3 regions of the Pseudomonas sp. Eth.TT006 genome follow, and region 3 is predicted to be linked to each of the others. Evidence: predicted binding sites of a transcription regulator. Region 3 holds the regulator's gene; each other region holds the start of a gene.
What was found. The regulator FliA, encoded in region 3, starts transcription of late flagellar genes. The targets are predictions, from matches to a motif close to CTAAAGTTTNNNNNNNNNNNGCCGNTAA.

Region 1: a site for FliA is predicted at 3,321-3,348, ahead of motA (flagellar motor stator protein MotA). Genes of this name have one in related genera too.
Region 2: a site for FliA is predicted at 5,066-5,093, ahead of flgM (flagellar biosynthesis anti-sigma factor FlgM). Genes of this name have one in related genera too.

Annotation. Positions count from the first base shown of each region.
Region 1 covers NZ_JBTJEN010000017.1:30,368-38,305, reverse strand. Annotated here, with positions in the region: gene asd (archaetidylserine decarboxylase) at 1-836, opposite strand, end outside; gene rhdA (thiosulfate sulfurtransferase) at 836-1,669, opposite strand; gene ACXR0M_RS23245 (HDOD domain-containing protein) at 1,712-3,250, opposite strand; gene motA (flagellar motor stator protein MotA) at 3,417-4,268, shown strand; gene motB (flagellar motor protein MotB) at 4,272-5,348, shown strand; gene ACXR0M_RS23230 (sterol desaturase family protein) at 5,440-6,603, shown strand; gene ACXR0M_RS23225 (toll/interleukin-1 receptor domain-containing protein) at 6,655-7,140, opposite strand; gene ACXR0M_RS23220 (caspase family protein) at 7,140-7,938, opposite strand, start outside.
Region 2 covers NZ_JBTJEN010000007.1:57-7,994, reverse strand. Annotated here, with positions in the region: gene ACXR0M_RS12785 (sensor histidine kinase) at 1-97, shown strand, start outside; gene ACXR0M_RS12780 (glutamine synthetase family protein) at 409-1,650, shown strand; gene ACXR0M_RS12775 (MFS transporter) at 1,720-3,072, shown strand; gene ACXR0M_RS12770 (flagellar brake protein) at 3,350-4,096, opposite strand; gene ACXR0M_RS12765 (flagella synthesis protein FlgN) at 4,188-4,655, opposite strand; gene flgM (flagellar biosynthesis anti-sigma factor FlgM) at 4,704-5,030, opposite strand; gene flgA (flagellar basal body P-ring formation chaperone FlgA) at 5,192-5,953, opposite strand; gene ACXR0M_RS12750 (chemotaxis protein CheV) at 6,036-6,968, shown strand; gene cheR (protein-glutamate O-methyltransferase CheR) at 7,015-7,842, shown strand.
Region 3 covers NZ_JBTJEN010000015.1:98,839-106,776, forward strand. Annotated here, with positions in the region: gene ACXR0M_RS22000 (protein-glutamate methylesterase/protein-glutamine glutaminase) at 1-914, opposite strand, end outside; gene ACXR0M_RS22005 (chemotaxis protein CheA) at 965-3,247, opposite strand; gene ACXR0M_RS22010 (protein phosphatase CheZ) at 3,302-4,090, opposite strand; gene ACXR0M_RS22015 (chemotaxis response regulator CheY) at 4,109-4,480, opposite strand; gene fliA (RNA polymerase sigma factor FliA) at 4,648-5,388, opposite strand; gene fleN (flagellar synthesis regulator FleN) at 5,385-6,215, opposite strand; gene flhF (flagellar biosynthesis protein FlhF) at 6,329-7,687, opposite strand; gene flhA (flagellar biosynthesis protein FlhA) at 7,699-7,938, opposite strand, start outside.

The DNA of each region.
Region 1 (7,938 bases), on a different contig from region 3:
TGGCCCATCTGTACTGGCGAACCGGCGGCGAGTTGTTCGGCCCACTTCACCTGATCTGGCCCGAACAGCACGATCGCGGTGGAACCCAGCTTGAAGCGCCCCAGTTCGGCGCCTTTTTCCAGATGGATCGGGGCACGGGCGGCTTCGTCGTAGCGGAAGGTTTTCAGTTCGCGCTTCGGCGGAGTGACCAGACCGGCCCACACGGTTTCGATCGACGCAACGATCATCGCGCCGACCAGCACCACGGCCATCGGCCCGCGCTCGGTGTCGAAAATGCACGCCACGCGCTCGTTACGGGCGAACAGCTCCGGCACGTTTTCCGCGGTGGTCTGGTTGACCGAGAAGATCCGCCCCGGGATGTAGACCATTTCGCGCAGGGTGCCGGCCAGCGGCATGTGCACGCGGTGGTAGTCCTTCGGCGACAGGTAAATGGTGGCGAAGTCGCCGCCCATGAACGGTGCGGCATTTGCCGCGTCACCGCCGAGCAGTTCCAGCACGCTGAAGCTGTGGCCCTTGGCCTGGAACACCCGACCGTGCTCGATCGGACCAAGCTGGCTGACCGCACCGTCCGCCGGGCTGAGAATCGCACCCGGGGTTTCGTCCAGTGGACGCGCGCCGTCTTTCAGGGCGCGGGTGAAGAAGGCATTGAAGTGCTCGTAAGCGGTGAGGTCTTCGACCAGCGCTTGCGACATGTCCACCTGATAACGCTTGGCGAACCACTGGGTAAAGGCATTCTTGAACCAGCGTACGCGGCACTCGGCAACGCAGCCGGCCAGGCGCGACAGCAGGTGATGCGGCAGCAGGTACTGACTGAGGATAAACAGACGCTCTTTCATTAGTTGTCCTTAGAACCTTGAATCTCGACAGGCGTGTCAGGGTGGTTGCCCCATTCGCCCCAGGAACCGGCGTAGCCCTTGACCCGCGGATAACCGAGGGACTTGGCCACCAGATAGGTGAAGCCGGACCGGTGATGGGTCTGGCAGTGGGTAATGATTTCTTTGTCCTTGGTGATCCCGAGGTCTTCGAGGATCTGCGGCATGTCGCTGCGGATGCGCAACTGGCGCGCCTGGTCCATGCCGGCGGTCCACTCGAAGTTCACTGCGCCGGGAATGTGCCCGGCCTTGGCGGCCAGTACTTTCTCGCCGGAGTATTCCAGTGGTCCACGGGCATCCCAGATTGCCAGATCGGCAGCGCCGAGACGGCTTTGCAGGTATTCGCGGGTGGCGGTCGGCTCTTCGTGCAGAGTCAGTGCTACCGGGTTACCTGCCGCCGGCGGCACCTGGATCGACATTGGCATGCCAGCCGCCAGCCACGCCGGCAGACCGCCGTCGACGTAGTGATATTTGTCATGACCGATCACGTCGAGCAGCCAGATGAAACGTCCGGCCCAGCCGCCGCCTTCATCGTCATAGACCACGTAGACCGCTTCTTTGCGATGGCCCAGTTCGCCGAACAACGCTTTGAGATCGGCTTTCGCCGGCAGCAGCCCCGGTGCCGGTGGCTGGCCGAGCTGGGTGCGTTTCGGGTCGACAAAGCGTGCGCCGGGAAGGTGACCTTCGGCATAGCGGGCAGGGCTGGTCAGATCCACCAGAATCAGTTCGGGGGACTCGAGCCGCGGGAGCAGGTCGCTCGGCTCGATAACGAGCGGCAAGCCAGAGAAGTCAGACATGTGAGGTCTCCAGAGCACAAAGGGGGGGATTGTAGCGCAGCCTCATCGACCACGGCTGCTAAAGCTGTGCAGGGCCTTTTCGATGCACTGTGCGGTTTTGCCGAAGGCCTGCACGGTGATGTCGGCGAATGGCCCGCCGCCCTGATCGGCCACGACGATCATGATCACCCGGCCGTTATTGACCAGCGAGCGCAGGAACAGATGTTCGCCACGAAACAGCGAACGCAGGCCAGGCGGCAGCAGGGCGGAGAATTGCGCGTTGTTTTCGGGGTTGATTCGCACCTGTGCCTGTTGCGCGAGCAAGCGTTGCAGGACTTTGCTCTGACTGACGACAAAATTCAGCGCGGCGGCGTCTTTCGGCAGGCCGTAGGTCTGGTGCACGCGCAGATTGGACTGGGTGCGATCGGCCATCAGGATCATCACCCGACGCATGCCGCTGGCGGCCAATGCATCGCGGGCGGCAACGGTCAGGCTCATGGCATTGGTGAAGCGGCTCGGCTCGGCCAGCAATTCGGCGCATTGCCGGCGCCATTGGCTCAGATCCTCGGCATTCGGCGCGGCCGCCGGCAACATCCCGGCCGGCAAACGATGGGTGCCCCACGGCCACAATAAGGCAACGGCCGGGTGCCACAGATCGGGCATGGCATGCTGGCGCGCGCTGTTGGCGGCTTGCTGGTGCAACTGCTGCTGCACTTCATCCATGGGAACCTGCAGATAAAGGCTGGTCAGGTACTGCCAGCGCGCGCTGTGCGGACTGTCCCAGGCCTGTTGCGCCGACAACGCCAGTCCGTTAGCGAGCAGCACGGTGTTGGCCGGCTGGTTCAGCCAGCGGCGCAGGGTCGGGTCTTCGTCGAGACGGTGTTGCTGGCGCAACGGATGTTCGCTGTCGCGGGCGATGCGCAGCACTTTCACCAATTCGCGTTGTTCGCTGAGCAGCAGCTTATAGCCTTGCTGCACCCAGATCGGCAGGTGCCAGGCCTGGACCAGCGCTTCGGCGACCTTCAGCAGGCGTACGCCAAACAGTTGCTTTTCAACCACTGGTGCCGATTCGCCCTTGTGGATAACGCGCAATTCCCACTCTTCGAGCAATTCGGGATAGGTCAGCGCCAACGGCCATAGCGGCGAGAGAAACAGCAGGCTGCCCCAATGAATGTCCTGCCACAGGCGCGCCAGGCGGCTGGCGAAAAAACCGTTGGCCTGTTGCATGGCGTGCTGGCTGATCATTTGCAGCTGGCGCAAGGCCTTGGGGATCTGCATATGCGCTTCGACGGGCAGCCGCGCGAGCAATTCTTCGGTACGCGCCAGGCCCAGACGATTGATCGCTACCTCAAGATTTTCCGCGGGAGCGGCCATGGTGCCGTGGGTGTGACGATTGGCCTCACGGATGATGCTCAAGGCCAGTGCCGGACTGTCCTGCATCAGGTCGGCGATGTCGCGCAGGGAACTGCGATTATCACGGATCGCCCGGCAGACTTTGTCGTGAGCCTCTTGCGGCACGGGCAGGCGGACGCCATCGAGCAGCTTGACCCAGCCTTCGAGCGTGGTCGGTTTTGCGTGTGGGACGTTCGTTTCATTAGCCATGTCTGGACGAGATCTTCACTGACTTTAGACGCGCCCGGCATGGGCTAAATTGGCTTTTCGCCTGAACTGGCTATAGTCTGGCGCAGTTTTGCCGATAAGTAGAAGAAGAGATTTTTTAACTTCCGAATATGACCTTGAACCCGACTTAAGTAAGTACTTTCTATCTATGGCTAAAATTATCGGCATCATCGTCGTATTCGCGAGCGTGCTCGGCGGATACGTGCTCTCCCACGGCAAGATTGCCGCCCTGATCCAGCCCTTCGAGGTGATGATCATCGGTGGTGCGGCCCTCGGTGCATTCCTCCAGGCCAACCCCGGTTACATGACCATGCACGTGCTCAAGAAATCCCTGAGCATGTTCAGTTCGCGTTTCAGCCACACCTTCTATCTGGAAGTGCTGGGGCTGATTTACGAGATCCTCAACAAGAGCCGCCGCGAAGGCATGATGGCCATCGAAGGCGATATCGAAGATGCCGCCGCGAGCCCGATCTTCGCCAAGTACCCGGCCGTGCTCAAGGACGAACGCATGACCGCGTTCATCTGCGATTACCTGCGCATCATGTCCTCCGGCAACATGGCGCCGCATGAGCTGGAAGGCCTGTTCGACATGGAACTCTACAGCCTCAAGGAAGACCTCGAGCACCCGTCCCACGCGGTGAACGGCATCGCCGACGCCATGCCCGGTTTCGGTATCGTCGCGGCGGTACTGGGGATCGTGGTGACCATGGCCTCGCTGGGTGAAGGCGACCAGAAATCCATCGGCCTGCACGTTGGTGCGGCACTGGTCGGTACCTTCTTCGGTATTCTCGCGGCCTACGGTTTCTTCGGTCCGCTGGCCCACTCCCTGGCCCACGATGCCAAGGAAGAGCTGAACGTCTACGAGGCGATCAAGGCTTCCCTGGTAGCCTCGGCTTCCGGCATGCCGCCATCGCTGGCCGTGGAGTTCGGGCGCAAGGTTCTGTACCCGGCGCACCGTCCAAGCTTTGCCGAGCTGGAACAAGCCGTTCGCGGTCGCTAAGCCATGGAAAACAATCAGCCGATAATCATCAAGCGCGTCAAGCGCATAGCCGGCGGGCATCACGGCGGGGCATGGAAAATCGCCTTCGCCGACTTCGCCACGGCGATGATGGCGTTCTTCCTGGTGTTGTGGCTGCTGTCTACCGCCACGCCGGAGCAGAAGATCGCCATCGCCGGTTACTTCAAGGATCCGGTCGGCTTCTCCGAAAGCGGCACGCCATACATCATCGATCTGGGCGGCACGCCGACCCTCGCTCCGGAAAACACCCTCAACCCCGAGGTGAAGTCGCAGCCGCAGCCGGACAAGGTCACGGTCGACACCGAGCAGGTTGAAGGCATGGCCGAGCAGGTCGAGAAAGAGCGTCTGGAACTGTTGCTGCAAGAACTGCAGAACAAGGTCGACGAGAATCCGCAGCTGCAAAAGTTCAAGGATCAGATCCTGTTCGAGATCACCCCGAACGGCTTGCGCATCCAGATCATGGACGCGGAAAACCGGCCGATGTTCGACTCGGGCTCGGCGCGTCTGAAGCCGTACTTCGAAGACATCCTGCTGGCCATGGCCGATACCATCAAAGCGGTGCCGAACAAGATCAGCATCAGCGGCCACACCGACGCCAAGCCGTACACCGGCACCGGCGATTTCGGTAACTGGGAACTCTCGGCCAACCGCGCCAACGCCGCCCGGCGTGCGCTGGTGGCAGGCAGCTATCCGGATTCGCAGGTGGCGCGGGTCGTCGGTTATGCCTCGTCGGCACTGTTCGACAAGGAAAACCCCTTCAACCCGGTCAACCGTCGTATCGACATCGTGGTCCTGACCAAGAAAGCCCAGGCCGCGATCGAAGGTGCGCAAGGTGCCGACGCGGCCAAGCCCTCCGCCAAAGACGAGCACGGCGCCGCGCCGGCGACCCCGGTCGACCCGAACGCGCTGCCGGCGGACCAGCAACCGGTCCCGGCCCATGAGCTGCGCGAACGGCTGAACCTGTTCGACGATGCCGCGCCAAAACCGGCCGCTCCCGGGGCTGCGGCACCAGCCCCGGCTGCTCCGCCAGCCACTGCACCGGCGCCCGCGCCGAAGCAGTGATTAACAAAAAGCCACGGTGACCGTGGCTTTTTTGTTTCTGCCTGCGTCGCAATGACCAGTCGCAGTTCTCGCAAATCACGGAAGATCAGTTATGGAAAGACTCAAAGCCTATTTTCAGCGGCACGGCAACGCACCCTTCAAGTTTGGCGAGGGGCGGGTCAGTGGCTATATTTCCGCCACTCTCGGACTGTTGAGTCTGCTGGCGGTGTTCTGCTTCCTGTTTCCCGAGTGGCTGACCACAGCCGAACTGCGCAAGGTCTATGACGAGCAGTTCGCACGCACCACACTGTTGCTGGGTCTGGTGCTATCGTTCAGCCTGGGCACCCTGAATATCCTGCTCAACAAACGCAAACGTCTGGGGATTACCGGGCTGCTGGCGTCGGGGCTGGCGGTGTTTCTTGGTGGCACCAATGTTCAGGTCAGTTCGATCGGACAGACGCCGTACTCGCTGGGGCTGGACTGGTTTGTGCTGGCGCTGCTGGTCTCTGCGATTGTGTTTATTCCGCTGGAAAAGCTCTACTCCAAGGATCCCGAGCAAAATATCCTGCGCCCGCACTGGCGCACCGACCTGACCTACTTTTTCGTCAGTCATATGCTGGTGCAGTTCATCCTGATCTTCATCACCGCCTCGTCGAGTTACATCGCCGGCTGGGCGGTATCGCCCGGCTTGCAGGCCAGTGTGCAAAGCCTGCCGCTGGTGGTGCAGTTCCTGCTCGCGGTGCTGGTGGCGGATCTCGGCCAGTATTGGCTGCACCGGCTCTACCATGTGGTGCCATTTCTGTGGCGCATCCACGCGGTGCATCACTCCAGCACCCACATGGACTGGCTTGCCGGTTCCCGCGTGCACTTCATCGAAATCCTGCTGACCCGCACCGGTGTGCTGGTGCCATTAATGTTGCTGGGGTTCGCGCCGCAGGCGTTGAACGCCTATGTGATTCTGGTCGGCGTCCAGGCCGTGCTCGCCCATGCCAATGTACGCATCAACGGCGGCTGGCTGAATTACTTGATCGTGCTGCCGCGTTATCACCACTGGCACCATGCCCGGCACAAGGACTACATCTACAAGAACTACGCCATTCACACGCCGTTGGTGGACATGCTGTTCGGCACGTTCAAGCTGCCGCCGAAAGAGTGGCCGGTGCGTTATGGCGTGTTTGGCAAGGAGCTGCCGGGCGGGATTGTGCGTCAGCATTTGTATGCATTTCAAAAGCCTGAGCCAAAGACGGTCGTGCCAAAGCCGCCCGCGAGTATCTGACCAATAAAAAGCCGACAGTGATGTCGGCTTTTTTGTGCCTGTCGATTGGCCTTAGAACCCGCGCCGGATCCGGCTTTTCAACTGATCATGAAACAGCTCGGCATTGCGCTTGTAAGTGCCCTTGATCGATTCGTTGATCGAGTCCAGCGCCATCGACCGTCGGTTGGTCACTTCCTCACGATAGGCATCGATAAAGAAATTCAGGTCATTGTCGGTGCTCAACTTCGGCCACTTGTCGAGGTACAGCGGCAATTCCGCCGGCCCGGTCCTGAATGAGCAGATGCGCCGGTTGCTGATCGTCGCCTCGCCGATTTCAAACGGCACCCACCATGACAACGCGGTCTTTTCCGACACCACCGCGAGCAGGTGCGTGCATTCGGTGATATTGCGCGTGATCACGCTGGTGATGTCTTCGGTGGTCTGCGACTCCGGGTCGAGTACGTCGAGGTAGGTCTTGATGTTGGCCTGCATCAGGCGGCTGTTGATGGCCATGGCCTGCGGGCGATCCATGTGGCGGTAGCTGATGAAAACCGGCATCAGAAATGTCCTTTGAGGGCGAGTTCACGGTAATAGGCGCCGAGTGCTGTGAGGCGGCAGCCGGTGGAGTTGATGGCGGCGTAGTACATGTGTTCGGCATCCGCCGGCTCGATCAGACTGTGGCGATTGCACATCTGCAGTTGCTTGAAGATGTCGCCATGCTCGGGGTCGAACGTCGCTTCGGTGGGCTCGTAGCTTGGGTCAAGCCGGAAGACAAAACTCGGCTCGGGGAACCAGTCCTTGAGTTTGCGCAGGGTCTCCTCGGCGATCAGCGGCGCGACCTCGCGCAGCGGTACAAACTGCGAGACGTTGGTCTTGAACACCGGACGCTGTTCCCAAGCGCCCAAAGCATTGTCGACAAACGAGTAGACGCTACCGGGGGTGACCTTGCCGAGTACGTTGGCAGCGCCACCGTGCAGCGCTTGCAGCAACAGATCGGTGAAAACGCCGTGGCCGCGACTTTCCAAAGCGTATTGTTCTTTTTTGCAGGCCGTGAGAATGGTCACACCTTCGCCGATCACGCTGCTGCCGCCGCGCAGGTTACGCGTGGCGCCTGCGGCGCCGGCCTGGCAGCAATCGAGGATGATGATTTTGTTCTTGATGTGCGCGGCCTTGTCCGCCCATTCCAGAATGTCGCTGATGCGGATACCGTCTCCGCCAGGCTGATAGTCCTGCGGAATCAGCAGTCCTTCGTCAATGCTGGTGTCGAATTGTCCATGACCGGCGAAGTACAGCAGTGCGACGTCACAGTCGCCTGAGTACAGGCTCTGGATCTGCTGTTTCATGTGGTTGAGCGCC
Region 2 (7,938 bases), on a different contig from region 3:
TGCCGCGTTGCATCAGCGCAACGGCGTGGTCGGACGCACCGAAATCAGCAACGGCGGACCCTTGGGCGGCGGAGTGTTCAGCCTCTACCTTCCCTGACACAACACTTGCCCCTGTAGGAGCTGCCGCAGGCTGCGATCTTTTGATCTTGTTTTTAAAGCAACATCAAAAGATCGCAGCCATCGGCAGCTCCTACAGGGGGCGAGTACGGTTGGTTTTTGTTTGACGCTGCTTGATATTCCGAACAGCCGGAGCCTATTTTGTGCAGGTCGCCGTTCGCGGCTCGCACGAATAACAAGGATTGCGTCATGACAAGCGATGGTCAGCGTTCACTCGCGCAGCGATTGGCCGGCATTGATGAGGTTGAATGTGTCACGCCGGATTTGAATGGCGTGCCGCGTGGCAAGGTGATGACCGCCGAGGGTTTCCTCGAAGGGCGGCGTTTGCAGATGGCGCGGGGTGTGCTGCTGCAATGCATCATGGGCGGTTATCCGCCGGCGCGGTTTTACGGCAGTGACGACGGCGACCTGGCACTGGTGGCCGATCCGGACATGGTCCACCCGCTGCCATGGAGCGATGAGCCGCGTGCCCTGGCCATCTGCGATGCCGACGAACTGAGCGGCGAAAGCTCCAACCTGTCGACCCGTGGCCAACTGAAGAACGTCATCGCCCGTTACGCCGCGCGCGGTCTGGCGCCGGTGGTAGCGACCGAGCTGGAGTTTTTTGTCTTCGCACCGAATCCCGACCCGACTCAGCCGTTCCGTCCGCCAGTCGGCCTCGACGGGCGTCGCGAGGACGGCCAGACGGCGTTCAGTGTCAGTTCCAATAACGGTCTGCGGCCGTTTTTCAGCGAAGTCTACAAATGCATGGCGGCGCTCGGGCTGCCGCGCGATACCTTTATGCACGAGATGGGCGTCAGCCAGTTCGAGATCAATCTGCTGCACGGTGATCCGCTGTTGCTGGCCGACCAGACGTTCCTGTTCAAGCACCTGCTCAAAGAGGTCGCGCTCAAGCACGGCCTGAGCGTGGTGTGCATGGCCAAGCCACTGGCGCACACCCCGGGCAGTTCGATGCACATTCATCAGAGCCTGGTCGAGATCGCCACCGGCAACAATGTATTCAGTGACAAGGACGGCCAGCCGACGGCGATGTTCCGCCATTTCATCGGCGGACAGCAGTCGTGCATGGCGGACTTCACCGCGCTGTTTGCGCCGAACGTGAACTCCTATCAGCGCCTGTGCCACCCGTATGCGTCGCCGAACAATGCCTGCTGGTCCCACGACAACCGCACCGCCGGCTTGCGCATTCCGGCCAGTTCACCGCAAGCCCGGCGCGTGGAAAACCGGTTACCCGGCGCCGACGCCAACCCGTATCTGGCGATTGCCGCGAGCCTCGCCGCCGGTTTGCACGGGATCGAACATGAGCTGGAACCGAGCGAAGCGATTCAGGGCGAATTCGAAGTGCCGGACAATCTTGCGCTGCCGTGTACCTTGCATGCCGCACTTGAGCGTCTGAAACGTAGCCCATTGGCCAGGGAACTGTTCGGACAGGAGTTCATCGAAGGCTACATCGCTTCGAAGACCATGGAGTTGACCAGCTTCTTTGATGAAATAACTCCCTGGGAACGGCGTGTTCTCGCAGCCCAGGCCTGACTAACTGTCGCTGTCGGACTATCGTTTTGAGAGTCCGATCCTCACTGCAAGGAGCCGCTCGGAACGCCGATGCGCCAAATCTGGAAATCCTTTCGAGCGCTGTATTTCGCCTCGCTGATGATGTTGATCGGTTCGGGCCTGCTATCGACTTATCTGGCATTGCGCCTGGCCGCTGACCATGTCGACGGGCTGTGGGTCGGTGCGCTGATGGCGGCCAACTATTTCGGTCTGGTGCTGGGCGGCAAGATCGGTCACCGCTTGATCGCCCGGGTCGGGCATATCCGTGCGTATTCGGCGTGTGCCGGGATCGTCGGTGCGGCAGTGCTCGGGCATGGCCTGGTCGACTGGCTGCCGGCGTGGCTGGTGCTGCGGACCATCGTCGGTCTGGGCATGATGTGCCAGTACATGGTGATCGAGAGCTGGCTCAACGAGCAGGCCGATGCCAACCAGCGCGGGCTGGTGTTCAGTGGCTACATGATCGCTTCGTATCTGGGGCTGGTACTCGGTCAGCTGATTCTGGTCATGCACCCGGGTCTGGGCCTGGAGTTGCTGATGCTGGTGGCGCTGTGTTTCGCCCTGTGTCTGGTGCCGGTGGCACTGACCCGGCGGATTCACCCGGCGCCGCTGCATCCGGCACCGATGGAACCGCGCTTCTTTATCAAGCGCGTGCCACAGTCGTTGAGTACGGTGCTGGGCGCTGGTCTGATCATCGGCTCGTTCTATGGTCTGGCGCCGCTGTATGCCTCGCAGCAGGGGCTGTCGACCGAGCAGGTCGGGCTGTTCATGGGTAGCTGCATTTTTGCCGGACTGCTGGTGCAGTGGCCGTTGGGCTGGTTGTCCGACCGATATGACCGGGCATTGCTGATTCGGTGCTTTGCCGGGTTCCTGGCGGTGGCGGCGTTACCGTTGGCGATTCTGCCGCAGGTGCCGCTGGAAGTGCTGTTCGTGGTCGGGTTCCTCTGTTCGCTGGTGCAGTTCTGCCTGTATCCGCTGGCGGTGGCCTTTTCCAACGACCACGTCGAAGGCGATCGCCGGGTGTCGCTGACGGCGATGCTGCTGGTGACCTACGGCGTCGGCGCCAGTATCGGCCCGTTGCTGGCGGGGGTGCTGATGAAACTGTTCGGCAGCCAGAGCCTGTACGCGTTCTTCAGCTTCTTTGCGCTGGTGCTGGTGTGGCGCATCCGCCCGAAAGCGGTGACCAATCTGCACCAGGTCGACGACGCGCCGCTGCATCACGTGGCGATGCCCGACAGCATGTCCGCCTCGCCGCTGGTGGCGGCCCTCGACCCACGTGTCGATGAGCAGGTGGTGCAGGAGCAGATGCAGACCCCGGTTGAGCCTGAGCCGGAGCCAGTAGTGGAACCAGGGCCCGATGATGGAACCGATAAACCGACGCCAGACATCAGCGGCGCCAGGCCCTGACTCTGACTGCAATATTCACCTGTGGTGAACACAGATTTAATGATGAATGGATAACCTTGTGGCGAGGGGATTTATCCCCGATGGGCTGCGAAGCAGCCCCCAAGCCCTGACTGCACATTCTTCCTGACACACCGCATTGGATGATTTTGCGACTGCTGCGCAGCCGATCGGGGATAAATCCCCTCACCACAGGGATCTTGGTGTTACTGGGAATTTTCAGCAGGCATAAAAAAGGGCAGTCCCGTGCAGGACTGCCCTTTTTCTTTGTGCGTGCGAATCACATATCGTCTTTATCGAAACGACGTGCTTCACGTTGCAACTGATAAACGAAGCGCTCGACGTTACGTGCTGCCTGACCACTGATGTTGTGGAAACGCAGACCGGCGAAGGTGATGTTGAGCTTTTCTTCGAAGTGCAGATAGCGCAGTTCGACCGAAATCGGCTGATTGCCGAACAGCGGCGGGGCGATCATGCGATCGTAGACCTGGCCCAGTTGCAGACGATCGGTGATGTCGCCTTCAAAGCGCAGCTTGCAACCGGTGGCGGAAATATCCAGCAGTTTGCCGTTGATCGGCGCCTTGAGCTTTTCACCGCCGAGTTCGACGCTGACCAGATCGGTCAGTTTCAGCGCGGCGCGGAAGGCGTTGCGGCGCTGGTGGTAAACCACTTCGGTCGGCAGTTCGCCGGTGTAGAAACGATCGCCCGCAGACTCTTGAATGTTCAGCTTGCCGGTGCACTCCCAGGCGATACGCACGCCGTCATGGAAGCCTTCAACCTTGAACGGCTCGCCCGCCTGCAGAAAACGCTCGCCATCGCGCGGGATCATTTCGTCCAGGGCGATGGTCGCGGTGTCGCGGTCAACCTTGATCAGGAAACTCTGGAAACGCTGGTTACGCTCATGGAAGGTAATGATCAGCGGATCGTGGCTTTCCTGCAGCTGGCGCAGGTTGCTGGAGATTTCCAGGGGCGTGGTCAGCACCTTTGGAGGCTGCGGACTATCATCCGCGCTTTGGGCGTTTGGCACGTTTTCTCAATCTCCAGACAAAATTTGACTACGACTGGCAGGCATTTTGCCAGCATGTTTCGCGGGTTGATAGAGCTGGCGCATCAACGGCTCATGCCTGGCTGAGCGGACGCGGTACGGCGGGCTTGGCAAAAGTACCGCTGGCGTTATAAAGCGCTGGCGCTTCACCACCGGTGAGGATCTTCAACTGATTGGCCGTGGCGGCCTGCTGGATCTGGATCGACTGGCCGTTCTTGACGTTGGCGGCCTGGCATTGAGCAATGAGATCAGTCAATGCATCGCCTTGCGCCAACAGCTGGTCGCCAATACTCGACTGCCCAGCCAGCTGCTCCAGACCGCTGCGGTCGGTCGGCAAGTTGAGACTGGCGAGGATTTCGCTGCGCTTGCGGCCATGCTGTTCAAGCAAAATGATCAATGCCTGTTTGTGCGCCAGAATTTCTTCCAGCAGGGGCATGTCGCGACCGTGCAAGGCGAGGGACTCGGTTTGCAGTAACTCCAGCAATTGTTGCGCTGGAGCAAAGTCGTCGATGATCAGTTGCAATAAATTAGTGTCGTGCATGGCTGGCCTTGGGGTCTAAGCGTCCAAAAGCCTGGCGCTGGCAAATGCCTAGCGCTGGGCTTCGAAGTTGAGCAGTTTGCTGGCTACACGGTTGCTGTCGACTTTATAGCTGCCATCGGCAATCGCTGCTTTCAACTCGGCCACACGGGCTTTGTCGACGGCAGGCTGATCGCGCAGCTTGTCAGTGACCTTCTGCAACTGTTGAGCCTCATTGCTGAGGTGTACCGATTCCCCGCTTTTTGCGGTACTGGCCGTTTCGGCCTGGGTATTCAGCGGCGCGGAGGTGCCGTTTTCGGCGGTTTCCTTGGCGTTGCTGGTACGTGTACTACCGGTAAGTGACGAGGAGCTGTTCAAACGGCTGAAGTCGATGACCATGATAAAAACCTCTGGGAATTTGGACGCTTGCCATGTTCTCGGCCATTCCCTGGAAAACTTTAGGCCCACTTTGCAATGAGCCGCATGTACCGAAGCGTGTTCTGCTGCGGCACAGTTTAGGGAAGCGTCGAGGCGCGCGCCAGTTTTCTGCGTGAGGGTTTTTACATGGCCACTTCCACCTGACCCGGTGCGATGACTTGCGCCTTGATCACCCGGTTGGAATTGAGGTTTTTCACCCGGATCTGTTCCTTCAAACCGCCATTGGCCAGGGCTTCCCCGGGCATGCGCACCGCGAGCGTACCGCTGCGGGCGATGATCACCACTTGGTCACCCTTGCGCACCACTTCGGCCTGTTCCAGATGCACCAGCGTCAGCACCTGATCGGCGACCGTTGGTCGGGTTAATTTCTGCCCGATGGCGTCATCCACCGACGTCAGAAAACCCTGATTGATCTGACTGACGTCGCGTTCACGCAAGGTCACGTCCTGCGGCTCGATAATGCCGGCGCGTTTAAGCGGGCGGGTGGTGGTGACAATCTCGCGAAACAGGCGGACTTGAGCGGGCACGAACACCGTCCACGGCGAGCTTCCCTCGCAGCGGACCTTGACCGTTACCCGGCCCAGCGGACGCGCCGGACTCTCCAATGTCGCTGTCAATTCCTTGTCGCACATAGGCATGCGCATACGCGGGTCGAGCTGGTTGACCTCGATTTCGTAGCGGCCTTCGGTTTGACTGGTAGCCAGATAGTCTTCTACGGTGAATTCAAGAAAGCCCTGAGTGACGCCGATAAGCATGTCAGGCAAGGTAACCGTATCAGCACCGGCAGGGTTGCCAGCGAAGAAAAAGCAGACGGCGGCCACCGCGCACAGCGCTTTGCGGGTGCGGGAGGTCAGACGTCGGGAAAATGTCGTTTGAGCGTTCATACGAGTTGAAAAGCAAGCGCCGTGCCGTTTAGCAATGAATGTGCGTCGCAACAACACTTGGCGTTGGTGTAGGAGTCTGGGCATGGCTGGTGTAATGGATTCGGTGAACCAGCGCACGCAACTGGTGGGGCAGAATCGCCTGGAGCTGTTGTTGTTCCGTCTCGACGGTCAGCAGCTCTACGGAATCAACGTGTTCAAGGTGCGGGAAGTGCTGCAATGCCCGTCGCTGACGTTGATGCCCAAGTCCAGTCCTGTCGTGTGCGGGGTGGCGAATATACGGGGGGCGACCATTCCGATCCTTGATCTGGCAATGGCGACCGGTTCCGGGGCGTTGAAAGACAAGAACAGTCCGTTCGTGATCATCACGGAGTACAACACCAAGACCCAGGGTTTCCTGGTCCGCTCGGTGGAGCGCATCGTCAACATGAACTGGGAGGAGATCCATCCGCCGCCCAAGGGCACGGGTCGTGATCACTACCTGACCGCTGTGACACGAGTCGACAATCAGTTGGTCGAAATCATCGATGTCGAGAAGGTGCTGGCGGAAGTTGCGCCGACGCCGGAAGCGATTTCCCAGGGTGTGGTCGATGTCGAGACCCAGAGCAAGGCGTTGTCGCTGCGGGTGCTGACGGTCGATGACTCGTCGGTGGCGCGCAAACAGGTCACGCGTTGTCTGCAGACGATCGGTGTCGAAGTAGTGGCGCTGAACGACGGCCGGCAGGCGCTGGATTACCTGCGCAAGCTGGTCGATGAGGGCAAGAAGCCGGAAGAAGAGTTCCTGATGATGATTTCCGACATCGAGATGCCGGAGATGGACGGGTACACCCTGACGGCGGAGATCCGCAGCGATCCACGCATGCAAAAGCTTCACATCATCCTGCATACTTCGTTGTCGGGGGTATTCAATCAGGCGATGGTCAAGAAAGTCGGTGCCGATGACTTCCTGGCCAAATTCCGTCCTGATGACCTGGCATCCCGGGTAGTCGACCGGATCAAAGCAGCAGATATCAGCTAGGGGCCTTTTGCTCCTGGCGTTCAACACGATTTAAGAGGCGGCAGCATTGTCTACGGGTAATTTGGATTTTGAACAGTTCCGGGTCTTCCTGGAAAAAGCCTGTGGCATTTTGCTCGGTGAAAACAAGCAATATCTGGTGTCGAGCCGCCTCAACAAACTGATGGAGCAGCAAGGCATCAAGTCCCTGGGCGAACTGGTGCAGCGCATCCAGACCCAGCCACGCAGCGGTTTGCGCGAGCAGGTGGTCGATGCCATGACGACCAACGAAACCCTGTGGTTTCGTGACACCTATCCGTTTGAGGTCTTGAAGAACAAGGTGTTGCCGGAGGCGATCAAGGCCAGTCCGAACCAGCGCCTGCGGATCTGGTCGGCGGCGTGCTCGTCGGGGCAGGAACCGTATTCGCTGTCGATGTCGATCGATGAGTTCGAGCGCAGCAACCTCGGTCAGTTGAAGATGGGTGTGCAGATCGTTGCCACTGACCTGTCCGGCCTGATGCTGACCAACTGCAAGACCGGCGAATACGACAGCCTGGCGATCGGCCGCGGTTTGTCGCCGGAACGTCTGCAGCGTTACTTCGAGCCGAAAGGGCCGGGTCGCTGGGTGATCAAGGCGCCGATCAAGAACCGCGTGGAATTCCGCTCGTTCAACCTGCTCGACAGCTATGCGAGCCTGGGCAAGTTCGACATCGTGTTCTGCCGCAACGTGCTGATCTACTTCTCCGCCGAGGTGAAGAAAGACATTCTGATGCGCATTCACAGCACGCTGAAACCGGGCGGGTATCTGTTCCTTGGCGCTTCCGAAGCGCTGAACGGTTTGCCGGATCATTACCAGATGGTCCAGTGCAGCCCGGGGATCATTTACCAGGCGAAATAACCGTTCATCGGCGACACAAAAAACGGGAGTCCTCAAGGACTCCCGTTTTTTTTGATTTTGCTTCCTGTAGGAGCTGCCGAAGGCTGCGATCTTCTG
Region 3 (7,938 bases):
GCGGAACCGAAGGTGATGTCCACGCACGGCTTGTAATTCAGACGCTCGTCGCCCGGCAGGATTTTCACCGCGCCACGGCCGTCGATCATCATCTGCTTGCCACCCGGGGCCAGCAGCGCCAGGCCCGGACGCAGGATGTCACCATCCTCGGCTTCCTTGACGCTGATGCGGCATAGCTTGTCGAGGCGTTCGGCGAACGCTTTGGTGAAGGCCGCCGGCATGTGCTGGATCAGCACGATCGGTGCCGGGAAGTTCGCCGGCAACTGCGTCAGCACCCGTTGCAGCGCCACCGGGCCGCCGGTCGAGGTACCGATCGCCACCAGTTTGTAGGCTTTGCGTTTTGGCGCAGCCGAAGAAGCGCTGGCGGCCGGTGCACGCGCAGGTGCCGCTGCAGGCGCCGGACGGGCCGGTGCGCTGCTGCCGTGGCTGCTGAAGCTGGATGCCGAAGGAGCCGGAGCTGGCGCAGGCGTCGGTGCAGCGGCCGGAGCCGGAGCACTGTAAGCGCTGAAACGACGATTACTGCGCGAGATGCTGTGAACCTTCTCGCACAGCAGTTGCTTGACCTTCTCGGGATTGCGCGAGATGTCTTCGAAATTCTTCGGCAGGAAATCCACCGCGCCGGCGTCCAGCGCATCCAGGGTTACCCGGGCGCCTTCGTGGGTCAGCGAGGAGAACATCAACACCGGGGTCGGGCAGCGCTGCATGATGTGCCGCACCGCCGTGATGCCATCCATCATCGGCATCTCGTAGTCCATGGTGATCACGTCCGGCTTCAGCGCCAGGGCCTGATCGATCGCCTCTTTACCGTTGGTTGCGGTGCCGACCACCTGGATGCTCGGATCCGCGGAAAGAATTTCCGAGACGCGGCGGCGGAAAAAACCCGAATCGTCCACCACCAGGACTTTGACTGCCATAAACACTCCATATAGGTGCAGCGGGACGTCAGCGCCCCGCCGCCCCGGATTCAAATACGCCGTGCGGCGTAACGCTTGAGCATGCTTGGAACATCAAGGATCAGAGCGATGCGGCCGTCACCGGTGATGGTGGCGCCGGACATGCCCGGAGTGCCCTGCAGCATTTTGCCCAATGGCTTGATGACCACTTCTTCCTGGCCGACCAGTTGATCGACGACGAAGCCGATCCGCTGAGTGCCTACCGAAAGAATCACCACGTGGCCCTCGCGCTGCTCTTCGTGAGCGGCGGAGCTGACCAGCCAGCGCTTGAGGTAGAACAAGGGCAGCGCCTTGTCCCGCACGATCACCACTTCCTGGCCGTCCACCACGTTGGTGGTCGACAGGTCGAGGTGGAAGATTTCGTTGACGTTGACCAGCGGGAAGGCGAACGCCTGATTGCCGAGCATCACCATCAGGGTCGGCATGATCGCCAGGGTCAGCGGCACCTTGATGACGATCTTCGAACCCTGGCCCTTGGTCGAGTAGATGTTGATCGAACCGTTGAGCTGGGAAATCTTGGTCTTCACCACGTCCATGCCGACACCGCGACCGGACACGTCGGAGATCTCGGTCTTGGTCGAGAAGCCCGGAGCAAAAATCAGGTTGTAGCACTCGGTATCGCTCAGGCGATCGGCCGCGTCCTTGTCCATCACCCCGCGTTTTACCGCGATGGCGCGCAGGACGTTCGGGTCCATGCCTTTGCCGTCATCGGAAATCGACAGCAGGATGTGGTCGCCTTCCTGCTCGGCGGCCAGCACCACTTTGCCGCCACGGGCCTTGCCCGAGGCTTCGCGTTCTTCCGGCGACTCGATGCCGTGGTCGACCGCGTTGCGCACCAAGTGGACCAGCGGGTCGGCCAGAGCCTCGACGAGGTTTTTGTCGAGGTCGGTTTCTTCACCCACCAGTTCCAGGTTGATCTCTTTCTTGAGCTGACGCGCGAGGTCGCGAACCAGACGCGGGAAGCGTCCGAAGACCTTCTTGATCGGCTGCATCCGGGTTTTCATCACCGCGGTCTGCAGGTCAGCCGTGACCACGTCGAGGTTCGACACGGCCTTGGACATGGCTTCGTCGCCGCTGTTGAGACCCAGGCGCACCAGACGGTTACGCACCAGCACCAGCTCGCCGACCATGTTCATGATTTCGTCGAGACGCGCGGTATCGACGCGCACGGTGGTCTCGGCTTCGCTGGCCGGTTTTTCCGGTGGCGGCGTAGCGGCGGCACGGGCCGGAGCCGGTGCAGCAGCGGCTGCCGGTTTCGGCGTTTCGGCTTTTGGCTCTGGTTTGGGCGCGGCTTTCGGCGCAGCGGCCGGAGCGGCTGCAGCCTTGGCGGCAGGCGCGGCCACGGTCGAAGCGCTGCCCGCAGCAGCGGTGCCGACTTCGGTGAATTTGCCCTTGCCGTGCAATTCGTCGAGCAGCGATTCGAATTCGTGATCGGTGATCAGGTCGCTGCCGGCAGCGGCGGCCGCTGGCGCGGCAGGTGCCGCCGGGGCCGAGGCGATGGCCGATTCCAGCGCTTCAACGGCAAAGTTGCCCTTGCCATGCAACTGATCGAGCAGCGCTTCGAATTCGTCGTCGGTGATGTCCGAGCTGTCGCCTGCAGCGGGTGCCGCTGGCTTGGCCGCAGGCGGTACAACCGCGTCAGCCGCGAACTGGCCTTTGCCGTGCAACTGATCGAGCAACGACTCGAATTCGGCGTCGGTGATTTCATCACTGGCCGCCGCATCGGCAGCTGGCGCAGGGGCAGCAGCGGCCGGGGCTTCAGCTTCGGCCTTGGCGGCGCTCAGCGAATCCAGCAGCTGTTCAAATTCGTTATCGGTGATGTCGCCCGAATCGGCAGGCTCGCTCTCGACGACCAGCTCTTCGATCATCTCGGCCACCGGCGATGCCGGAGCTTCGTCGGCCGATTGCGGCTCGGCCAGACGCGCCAGGGCGGCCAGCAGTTCCGGGGTCGCGGCGGTGATCGGTGCACGTTCACGGACTTCGCTGAACATGCTGTTCACCGCGTCCAGTGCTTCAAGCACCACGTCCATCAGTTCTGCATCTACGCGACGCTCACCCTTGCGCAGGATGTCGAACACGTTTTCGGCGATGTGACAGCACTCCACCAGCTCATTGAGCTGAAGGAAGCCGGCGCCCCCTTTTACAGTGTGGAAACCGCGAAAAATTGCGTTGAGCAGATCTGCGTCATCCGGGCGGCTTTCCAGCTCGACCAGTTGTTCGGACAGTTGCTCAAGAATCTCGCCGGCCTCAACCAGGAAATCCTGAAGGATCTCTTCATCGGCGCCGAAGCTCATTAATGGGGTGCTCCTACAGGTCTAAAAACCCAAAAAACCTAAAATTCCAAAACACTAGAACCCGAGGCTGGATAACAAATCGTCCACATCGTCCTGACCGGACACAACGTCTTCTCGTTTATCGGCATGAATCTGCGGACCTTCACCCTGCGAGAGATGTTTTTGTGGATCTTTTTCTGCAAGCATCGCTTCGCGGTCATGTTCGATGCCGGCAAAGCGGTCGACCTGACTGGCCATGAGCACGAGTTTGAGCAAATTGCTTTCGACTTCGGTGACCAGTTGGGTCACGCGCTTGATCACCTGACCGGTGAGGTCCTGGTAATCCTGGGCCAGCAGGATGTCATTGAGATTGCTCGACACCGCACGGTTGTCCGTGCTGCTGCGTGTCAGAAAACCGTCGACCCGGCGCGCCAGTTCACGGAACTCTTCCGCCCCGACCTCACGGCGCATGAAGCGGCCCCAATCGGCGCTCAAGGTCTGGGCTTCGTCAGCCAGGCCATTGACCACAGGGGTCGCGCTTTCCACCAGATCCATGGTGCGGTTGGCCGCGGCTTCGGTCAGTTTGACCACGTAGCCCAGGCGCTCGGTGGCGTCGGTGATTTGCGACACTTCCTCGGCCTGCGGCATGTGCGGGTCGATCTGGAAGTTGACGATCGCACTGTGCAGTTCACGTGTGAGCTTGCCCACTTCCTGGTACAGGCCGCGGTCACGGGTCTGGTTGAGCTCATGGATCAATTGCACCGCGTCGCCGAACCTGCCTTTTTCAAGGCTCTCGACCAGTTCGACCGCGTGTTTTTTCAGGGTCGATTCGAAATCGCCCAGTGAAGATTCGTTATGCTCCATAGCTCCCCCGCGCGTTCATCAGCCGATGCGTTCGAAAATCTTCTCGATTTTTTCTTTCAACGCCTGAGCCGTGAAAGGTTTGACCACATAGCCGTTTACACCGGCCTGGGCCGCTTCGATGATCTGCTCGCGCTTGGCTTCAGCGGTCACCATCAGCACCGGCAGGTGCTTGAGCTTTTCATCGGCACGCACGTGGCGCAGCAGGTCGATACCGGTCATGCCGGGCATGTTCCAGTCCGTTACCAGAAAGTCGATGCTGCCGCTGTTGAGCACCGGAATGGCAGTGATGCCATCGTCAGCCTCGACAGTGTTGGTGAACCCGAGATCACGCAACAGGTTCTTGATGATCCGCCGCATCGTTGAGAAGTCATCAACGATGAGGATTTTCATGTCTTTGTTCAATTCGACCTCCAAGCAGTCTTAAACGCGCCCAGCACCTGGACGCGCCATTTCAATCAATCCGGCGTAACACTCAAAGACTGTCTGGAGCACAACAGAGCAAGACCGGTGCCGTTCACCACCGCACCAGCCTCGTTCGCAGTGTCCCCACACTGCCTTCAGCGCGCTCGCCACTCCCCCAAACGCCCCCGCAAACGGGCCGCGCACTGGCTGTGTAACTGGCTGACCCGCGATTCACTGACGCCAAGGACTTCACCGATTTCCTTGAGGTTCAGCTCTTCGTCGTAGTACAGCGCCAACACCAGTCGCTCACGCTCCGGCAAATTGGCAATCGCGTCCGCCAGCGCCGCCTGGAAGCGTTCATCTTCCAGATCGCGCGACGGCTCCATATGAGCACTGGCGCCATCCTCGTGCAGCCCTTCATGTTCGCCGTCCTGCAACAGGTCGTCGAAACTGAACAGGCGACTGCCCAAGGTGTCATTCAAAATCCCGTAGTAATCGTCGAGACTCAATTGGAGTTCGGCCGCAACCTCGTGATCTTTAGCGTCACGGCCGGTTTTCGCTTCAATTGAGCGAATTGCATCGCTGACCATCCGGGTGTTGCGGTGAACCGAGCGTGGTGCCCAGTCGCCTTTGCGTACTTCGTCGAGCATCGCGCCGCGGATGCGAATGCCCGCGTACGTTTCGAAACTGGCGCCTTTGCTGGCGTCGTATTTGGTCGAGACTTCGAGCAGGCCGATCATCCCCGCCTGAATCAGATCTTCGACCTGCACACTCGCCGGCAAGCGCGCCAGCAAGTGATAGGCAATGCGTTTGACCAGTGGCGCGTAACGCTCGATCAACTCGTACTGCGCGTCACGTGCCGATTTCTTGTAGTAGTTCATACCGCTCGCAGTCATAACACTGGCCCTGCCGTTTGCTGCACGAGGCGTTCGACGAAAAACTCGAGGTGACCGCGCGGGTTGGCAGGCAGCGGCCAGGTATCGACCTTCTGCGCGATCGCCTTGAACGCCAGCGCGCACTTGGAACGCGGAAAGGCTTCGTAGACGGCGCGCTGCTTCTGCACGGCCTTGCGCACGCTTTCGTCGTACGGCACGGCACCCACATATTGTAAGGCGACGTCGAGGAAGCGATCCGTGACCTTGGTCAACTTGGCGAACAGGTTGCGCCCTTCCTGCGGACTCTGCGCCATGTTGGCGAGGACGCGGAAGCGGTTCATGCCGTAATCGCGGTTAAGCAGTTTGATCAGCGCGTAGGCGTCGGTGATCGACGTCGGCTCGTCGCAGACCACCAGCAACACTTCCTGCGCGGCACGGACGAAACTGACGACCGAGTCACCAATGCCCGCAGCGGTGTCGATCACCAGCACGTCGAGGTTGTCGCCGATGTCGCTGAAGGCCTGAATCAGACCGGCATGTTGTGCCGGGCTCAGGTGAACCATGCTCTGGGTGCCGGAAGCGGCCGGTACGATGCGGATCCCGCCGGGCCCCTGCAACAGCACGTCGCGCAGCTCGCAGCGACCTTCGATCACGTCAGCCAGCGTGCGTTTTGGCGTGAGCCCCAGCAGAACGTCAACGTTCGCCAGTCCCAGGTCGGCGTCCAGCAGCATGACCCGACGGCCAAGCTCTGCCAGCGCCAGAGACAAGTTCACTGACACGTTAGTCTTGCCGACGCCACCTTTGCCGCCGGTCACCGCGATCACCTGTACGGGATGCATGCTGCCCATGTTATTTCTTTACCTTGTCTTGCATAGACGGAGGCCACATTACTGGCTGCGCGTTCACAACCGGAACAATGCGTGGCAGGCCATCGATGTAGGTACAAAAACTGTTCATTACCTCAGCCAACCTGCTTGGTCGGGCTGTGGTAGATATCAGCGAACATGTCAGCCATGGCTTCTTCGCTGGGTTCTTCCTGCATTTGCACGCTGACGGCGCGGCTGACCAGTTGATGACGGCGCGGCAGATGCAGATCATCCGGAATCCGTGGGCCATCGGTCAGGTACGCGACCGGCAATTCATGACTGATTGCCAGGCTCAACACTTCGCCGAGACTGGCCGTTTCATCCAGTTTAGTCAGGATGCACCCGGCGAGCCCGCAACGCTTGTAACTGTGATAAGCGGCGGTTAGAACCTGTTTCTGGCTGGTGGTTGCCAGCACCAGATAATTTTTTGAACGGATGCCACGCCCGGCCAGACTTTCCAGCTGCATGCGCAGGGCCGGATCGCTGGCCTGCAGGCCGGCGGTGTCAATCAGCACCACGCGTTTGCGCAGCAGTGGGTCCAGCGCCTGAACCAGCGACTGGCCCGGGTCAACGTGAGTCACCGGGACATTGAGAATGCGGCCCAGGGTCTTGAGTTGTTCCTGCGCGCCGATGCGGAAGCTGTCCATGCTGACCAGCGCCACGTTCTGCGCGCCGTACTTGAGCACGTAGCGCGCGGCAAGCTTGGCCAGGGTGGTGGTCTTGCCCATGCCGGCCGGGCCGACCATGGCAATCACTCCACCCTCTTCCAGCGGCTCGACTTCCGGCACGGCAATCATCCGCGCCAGGTGCGCGAGCAGCATGCGCCAGGCCTGACGTGGTTCTTCGATATCGGTGATCATCGCCAGCAGGTCGCGCGACAGCGGCCCGGACAGACCAATGCGTTGCAGACGGCGGTAAAGATTGGCTTGCGCCGGACGGCTGCCCTGCATCTGGTTCCAGGCCAGGGTGCCGAGCTGCACTTCCATCAGCTCACGCAGACTGTTCAATTCAAAACGCATCGAGTCCAGTGCACGCGGATCGACACCGGCAGATGCCTGGGCAGGCGCCGGCGCCGGACGTGCCGGAGCAGCGTAAGTCGGCTCGCTCAACGGCTCGGCTGCGGTCAGCGGCAAACCGGCGGTCAGCGTCTGGCGGGCGTCGATCGGCAGCCCGGCGAACAACTGGCGATTGGTATTGCCATCGGCTTCGCCACGCAGGCTCAGCTCGGCCTGGGCGGTGACGATGCGCGACTGGGTCTTGCGCAGCTCGTCTTCGAGTTCCATGTTCGGAACCCGAGGCGCCAGCGCCGACAATTTGTAATCCAGTGCCGCCGTCAGCTCGACACCGCCGGCAATACGGCGGTTGCCAATGATCGCGGCATCAGCGCCCAGCTCATCACGAACCAGCTTCATGGCCTGACGCATATCGGCGGCAAAGAAACGCTTAACTTGCATAAACCACTACCTCAGCCGTTGGGCCCTACTGTCGCAACGATGGTCACTTGCTTGTTGTCCGGAACTTCCTGATACGCCAGCACGTGCAGTCCCGGGACTGCGAGGCGGCCAAAGCGCGAGAGCATCGCGCGTATCGGGCCTGCTACCAACAGGATCACCGGTTGACCTTGCATTTCCTGGCGCTGCGCCGCTTCGATGAGCGAACGCTGCAGCTTCTCGGCCATGCTTGGCTCCAGCAGAACACCCTCTTC